DNA from 2 places in the Priestia sp. LL-8 genome. Region 2 is predicted to be linked to the other one. Evidence: predicted binding sites of a transcription regulator. Region 2 holds the regulator's gene; the other holds the start of a gene.

Region 1 (3,427 bases), 4.7 Mb from region 2:
AAAGGTGTAGCACCTCAAGCGGAGATTTACGCATACCGAGCTCTTGGACCAGGAGGGGCTGGAACGTCTGAAAGTGTGATTCTAGCTATCGAAAAAGCAATTCAAGATGATGTAGACATTATTAATTTATCATTAGGAAATGATGTGAATGGCCCTGATTTACCAACAAGCTTAGCGTTAGATCGAGCTGTTGAAAAAGGAATTGTAACGGTCACATCTAGCGGCAATTCAGGTCCAGGTTTATGGACCGTGGGCTCTCCGGGTACAGCGGGAAAAGCTATTTCGGTTGGCGCTTCTGTTTCCCCGACAACAGTTCAATTTCTAACAATCGGATTTAACAAAGAAAAAATTATGATGGCGCCAGTAGAAGGGTCTCGTCCATGGACGTTTAATCAAACGCTGCGTGTAATAAATGAAGAATACTCCAAAGAGCAAAAGCATGCGTTGGGCAACGTCATTTTGCTAAAAGCAGAAGGCAATGCGGTTGAAAAAAAGATTAAACAAGCTGAACAGGCAGGAGCAAAAGCCGTTATTTTATATAGTCCGACTGAAAAAAGCATAATCGGTAAACTAAAAGATTCAGTAAATATTCCAGTGATATGGGTAAGTAAAAAAAGCGGTGATACCATTAACCAACACATTCAGTCTCAACAACCATACTTACGCACTGGCAAGCAAGTGGTGCAAGACTTACTCACATCTTTCAGTTCAAGAGGGCCTGTAACGACTACTTGGGGAATCAAGCCGGACGTTGTCGCACCTGGTTACTTCATTAATAGTACAGTTCCTGGAGGATATGAACGCATGCATGGCACGAGTATGGCTGCGCCCCATGTAGCTGGAGCGTGCGCCCTTATTTTACAAGCTCACCCGAACTGGTCTCCTGAACAAGTCAAAGCTTCATTGATGAACACAAGTAAAGTAATGGAGCAGCTAAACGGTCAAACGTATCGCGTATATGAACAAGGAGCCGGGAGAATTCAAATAGCAAAAGCTGTCACAGCAGACTCTTTGTTTTATCCATCTTCTTTATCTTTCGGTATTTTTACGCGCCCATCAAAGAAAGTCTTATCATTTAAAATTGATAACCAGTCTGGTAAAGCAAAAACGTATCGCTTAAACGTTCCAAAAAGGGATGAAGGAGTGAACTGGGATGTTCCATTACCCGTCACGGTGCAGCCCCATCAGACAAAAGAAATAGCTGTCACTTTATCGGTGCAGCCCCGTTTTAAAAATAAAGGTATATATGACGGATATTTGGAAATAAATGATTCACGTGAAACATTTTCGCTTCCTTATATGTACATGGTTAGCATTCCAGATTATCCTCGTGTCATGGGATTGCAAGTAGCAGCGGAAAAAGAGAAAAATACGTATAGCTATGAACTGTTTTTGCCTGAAGGAGCAGATCAGTTAGGCGTTGCTCTTTTTGATAAGCAGTCTTTACAGTTTGTGTCGTATTTAGATGTTGACGTTGATGTAGAAAGAGGCATGAGAAAACGAAAAATAACGATTGATGAATCGCTTGTACCAGGGGTGTACCAAATATTTGCATTTGTGAAAAAGCATAGACAAGAGCAGGTTGTACACAGTACAATAACGATTGAATGAACCTCTTTAAATGTTTTCATTTGAAGAGGTTTTATGTGTGGCAGAAATGTGAACAATAAGAAGAGATTGTGAAGTTTTTAGCTTAAACACATTGACATTAAATATACGCTATTGTATGCTTACAGGGAATATAAATGATAAGGTTTTCAACCTGTGAAAACCGTTGATATTTCTGCGTATTTTATTAGCTGTTTTTACCTTTTTTAGCAATTTTTTTTGCCTTTCTATCATATATTGAGCTATAAAAACGATAGAGAATTCGGAAAAAAGAAAATTTTGCAAAAGGGGTATGAGCTTATGAAAGATCGCAACCGTCATCCTTTGCAAGCGATGGCATTAGTGTCAATCATTCTATCACAGTTAGCAGGTTCAGTCTTAATTGGCTTATTCTCTGGAAGATGGGCTGATCAATGGCTTGACACCGAACCACTATTTTTGATTTTAGGCCTTCTTTCAGGGCTAGCAGCAGGTGTTTTTATGATGCTGCGGACAGTCCACCATTTTTTTTCAGGAGATTAATAATTCATGCAGGATTTGCAGCACGTTTTTCCAAGACTTCGTTCATACATATTGTATTTGTTAGCATTATACGTTCTCGGCTGGGGATTTACAAGTTATAAGGCTGTTTTTGCAGGTTTAATTTTAGGAACCGCCCTGAGTTTGTATAATTTGTGGAACTTAGTAAGAAAGTTTGAGCAGTTTGGACAGGCGTTGGATGAGGGGAAAAAGCCCCGTTCAATTGGTACTGTTGTAAGATTTGCAACAGCTGCTCTCGCAGTTGTGATTACCATCTCTTATCCAAAAACCTTTCATATTATTAGTGTAGTTGTGGGATTAATGACGTATTATGTTGTCATTATCATAGATTTAGTTGTTCAAAATATGCGTAGAAGATAGAAAGAGAGGTGAACACAGTTGGGTCATGAATCACCAACTATAGAGTTTCTAGGCCTTACTTTTAGTCAAAGTAACTTGCTTATGGTTACCGTAGCTTCTGTTATTGTATTCTTAATTGCAGTTTTATGTACTCGTACTCTTGCTATGAAGCCAAGCGGTGCACAAAACTTTATTGAATGGGTCTTAGATTTTGTTAAAGGACTCGTTAATAGCAATATGGATTGGAAAACAGGTGGCCGCTTTTTGACGCTAGGTGTAACTTTACTTATGTACATTTTTGTGTCAAATATGTTGGGTCTTCCATTTGCCATCGTGATTGACCATAACTTATGGTGGAAATCGCCAACCGCTGATCCAGCAATTACGCTGACGTTAGCCGTTATGGTAGTTGTACTATCACATTATTATGGTATTAAAATGCGAGGTTTCTCTGCATACACGAAAGATTACTTCAAGCCAATGGCATTTTTATTCCCGCTTAAGATTATCGAGGAGTTTGCCAATACGTTAACGCTTGGCCTTCGTCTTTACGGTAATATTTATGCTGGGGAAATTTTGTTAAGCTTGCTAGCTGGTTTAGCAACAACAGGCTTCCTAGGTACAATTGGAGCTGCTATTCCAATGCTTTTATGGCAAGGATTCAGTATTTTTGTAGGCGCAATTCAGGCCTTCATTTTCACAATGTTAACGATGGTTTATTTATCTCACAAAGTGAGTAGCGACCATTAATTTATAAAGCTTTGTTCAAGTAATACCCAATTTGGACAAAACAAAACTTAGTTAAACAAAATCATATATATTAAGGGAGGACTTTATAAAATGGGTTTAATAGCATCTGCAATTGCGATTGGTTTAGCGGCACTAGGTGCTGGTATTGGTAACGGTCTTATCGTTTCTAAGACGATTGAAGGCACAGCTC
Region 2 (3,427 bases):
TAACGGTCATGTGAAACAAATAATAGAGTCCCCGGGTAATCAATTAACGCATTCTCCAGTACTTGTTTGCTATCTAAATCAAGATGGTTAGTAGGTTCATCTAAAATTAAGAAGTTAGCCTTTTGAAGCATGAGCTTCGCAAGAGCCAAACGTGCTTTTTCACCACCGCTAAGCGTGGAAACGATTTTCAGTACATCATCACCTGAAAAGAGAAAATTTCCAAGCGCTGTACGAATTTCTTTTTCAGGTTTGGATGGGTAGTCATCCCAAAGCTCATTTAAAACGGTTTTATTAGACGTTAAATTGGCTTGCTCTTGGTCGTAATAACCAACCATTACGTTTGAGCCAAAAGAAATGGTTCCAGTCTTGAAGCTTAGCTTATCCACAATACCTTTTAATAAAGTTGATTTCCCAACTCCATTAGGGCCAACCAACGCAAGGCTTTCACCTTTTTTAATTCGAAGGTTTGCCTCTTGCACGACATATTTGTTTTCATCATATCCAATAGACACGTTTTCGAGATTTAAGACTTCATTTCCGCTTTGACGCTCAATTTCAAACGAAAAACTAGCTGATTTTTCACCTTCATTAGGTCGGTTTATTAACTCCATTCGATCGAGCTGTTTACGTCTGCTTTGCGCACGTTTTGTAGTCGATGCGCGGGCGATGTTTCGCTGAATAAAATCATTCAGTTTTGCGACTTCATCTTGCTGCTTTTCGTACTGACGCAACTCTTTTTCATAGCGCTCGGCTTTTTGTACGAGGTATTTAGAGTAGTTGCCCGTGTACTTCACCGTTGTTTTTTGTGTGACTTCATACACTTGATTTACGACTTTATCAAGGAAGTAACGATCGTGTGAAACAATTAAAATAGCTCCTTCATACCCTTGCAGAAACTGTTCCAGCCATGCTAAAGTTTCAATATCTAAGTGGTTGGTAGGCTCATCGAGAATAAGCAAGTCTGGCTTTGTTAAAAGCAGTTTTGCAAGAGCCAAGCGCGTTTTTTGCCCACCGCTCAAGGAGGAAATAGGGGTGCTATAGTCAAAGTTTGAAAAACGGAAACCGTGAAGAATAGATCGTGTATCCGCTTCATATTGATAGCCGCCTAAATCTTTGAACGTTACTTGAAGCTGATCGTACTCTTTGGTTAGTTTTTCGTATTGAACTGAATCATTAAAAATATCTGGATCGCCCATCTTCGTTTCAAGCGTACGTAATTCTTTTTCCATCTTCTTTAACGGAGCAAAGACAGTCATCATTTCTTCCCATATGGAGAGTGTTGACTCAAGAACTGTATCTTGTCCCATATAATCAATGGAAACACCTTTAGGTTTGATAATCTCTCCGCTGTCATAAGAAAGCTGCTCAGCAATAATTTTTAATAAAGTTGATTTACCAGCACCGTTTCGTCCCACTAGGGCAATGCGGTCTTTTGATTGTACTTCTAACTTTATATTCGATAAAATGGGTTCTGCCCCATAGTATTTTGTAATACCGTTCAATTGTAGAATAATCATTTTTTCACCTCTAGTAGTATATCCATAGTGTATTTTAACATATTTTCAACTACAAGTTCTTCCTACAAGCGTTTGTAATTTGTAGAGGGACAAGGACAAATGATGAAGCGAATGTTTTGATTCATGAAATAAAATGATTTTACCTGCACATTTTATACAGGATACTATGTTAAAATAAGAGATAAGTGCATCTCTGAACTTATATATGATGGATGTAGAAAACCCGTCATGACTAACAAACGAATCCTTTGAAGGGCTAATTACTTCGTTCTAGCTACCGACTTTAAGTAGTGCTGGATAGACAAAAGCCGTCGGGGTGTGAAGCGGAGTATATATAAAACAAGAGAAAAGAGAGAGAATTGGAAGCGCTACCTCAAAGCGGTTGATGCTTTGTGAAAGGTAATGCAATATGACTTGAAAATGTTAGTAATGACATACATGAACTGAGGGGGTACAACGTGAACACTGAACAATTAAAAATACCACAAGCAACGGCTAAACGATTGCCGCTTTATTATCGTTTTTTGAAAAACTTGCATGCTTCTGGTAAACAGCGTGTGTCGTCAGCGGAGTTAAGCGAGGCAGTGAAAGTGGATTCTGCTACTATTCGTCGGGACTTTTCTTACTTTGGAGCATTAGGAAAAAAGGGATACGGCTACAATGTGAATTATTTACTTACATTTTTCCGTAAAACGTTAGACCAAGATGAAGTAACGAAAGTAGCACTGATTGGCGTAGGGAATCTAGGAACGGCCTTTTTAAATTATAATTTTATTAAAAATAATAACACCAAAATTGAGTGCGCTTTTGATGTGATAGAAGATAAAGTCGGTACAAAAGTGGGCGACGTGCCGGTTTATCACCTTGACCAATTGGAAGATTATATGAGTGATGACATCTCAGTAGCGATTTTAACCGTTCCTGCCACTGTTGCTCAGCAAATTACCGATCGTTTAGTGAATTGCGGAATTAAAGGGATTCTAAACTTCACTCCTGCACGCTTAAACGTACCCGATGAGATTCGACTGCATCATATTGATCTTGCTGTAGAGTTACAGTCGCTTGTCTATTTTTTGAAAAATTATCCTGTTGAATAAGGTGGACTGTGTTACGATTTCCTTAAGTCTAAATTAATAAGGAGAGTGGGAATATGGGGATTGGAGCAGGCAGTTGGATTATTATTGCGATTGTAGCACTGCTTATTTTTGGACCGAAACGGTTACCGGAGCTAGGAAGATCAGTCGGGCAAACGCTTAGAGAGTTTAAGCATGCCGCTAGCGGGGCATCAGATGATCGTGAAAAAGATAAACAGCGTCAAGTAGATGACAAAGAGTAAAAGGGTGATCATAGTATGACCGAACAAGAAATGTCAATATATGATCATATAGGAGAGCTGCGAAAACGCATTTTAATTGTTTTATTTTTCTTTGTCATTGCCACAGTTGCCGGCTTTTTTATAGCGGATAAGGTTATTGTCTATTTACAGCATGCTGATGAGGCAAAAAATTTAACGATGAATGCATTTAGGCTAACAGACCCAGTTAAGATTTATATGCAGTTTGCTGTTATTATCGGCTGTGTACTTGCAGCTCCTGTTGCACTGTATCAACTTTGGGCATTTATTAGTCCTGGTTTATATGAAAAAGAGCGTAAGGTAACGCTTGGATATATTCCTGTTTCCATTTTTCTCTTTATCGGCGGTGTCTCTTTTTCTTATTTTGTGTTGTTTCCATTTGTCGTTGATTTTATGACGCGCGTTTCCGATGAGCTGAATGTAAACCAAGTGATTGGCATTAATGAATACTTTTCTTTTTTAATGCAGCTCACACTGCCTTTTGGCCTGTTGTTTCAGCTTCCTGTCGTCGTCATGTTTTTGACGCGATTAGGAATTATAACGCCTATGTTTTTAT

Evidence for each region. Region 2 encodes Rex, which represses fermentation and respiration genes when NADH is low (regulators of the CRP and FNR family bind a similar motif). Its sites were predicted from a motif close to TTGTGAAATATTTCACAA; they were not measured.
Region 1: U9R83_RS25755 (AtpZ/AtpI family protein) is a predicted target of Rex. The motif match lies at 1,678-1,695, and genes of this name have one in related genera.

What each region holds. Positions count from the first base shown of each region.
Region 1 covers NZ_JAZAQH010000001.1:4,921,169-4,924,595, reverse strand. The annotation lists gene U9R83_RS25760 (S8 family serine peptidase) at 1-1,611, shown strand, start outside; gene U9R83_RS25755 (AtpZ/AtpI family protein) at 1,909-2,130, shown strand; gene U9R83_RS25750 (ATP synthase subunit I) at 2,137-2,508, shown strand; gene atpB (F0F1 ATP synthase subunit A) at 2,527-3,237, shown strand; gene atpE (F0F1 ATP synthase subunit C) at 3,328-3,427, shown strand, end outside.
Region 2 covers NZ_JAZAQH010000001.1:218,919-222,345, forward strand. The annotation lists gene U9R83_RS01290 (ABC-F family ATP-binding cassette domain-containing protein) at 1-1,517, opposite strand, end outside; gene U9R83_RS01295 (redox-sensing transcriptional repressor Rex) at 1,976-2,614, shown strand; gene tatA (twin-arginine translocase TatA/TatE family subunit) at 2,668-2,853, shown strand; gene tatC (twin-arginine translocase subunit TatC) at 2,869-3,427, shown strand, end outside.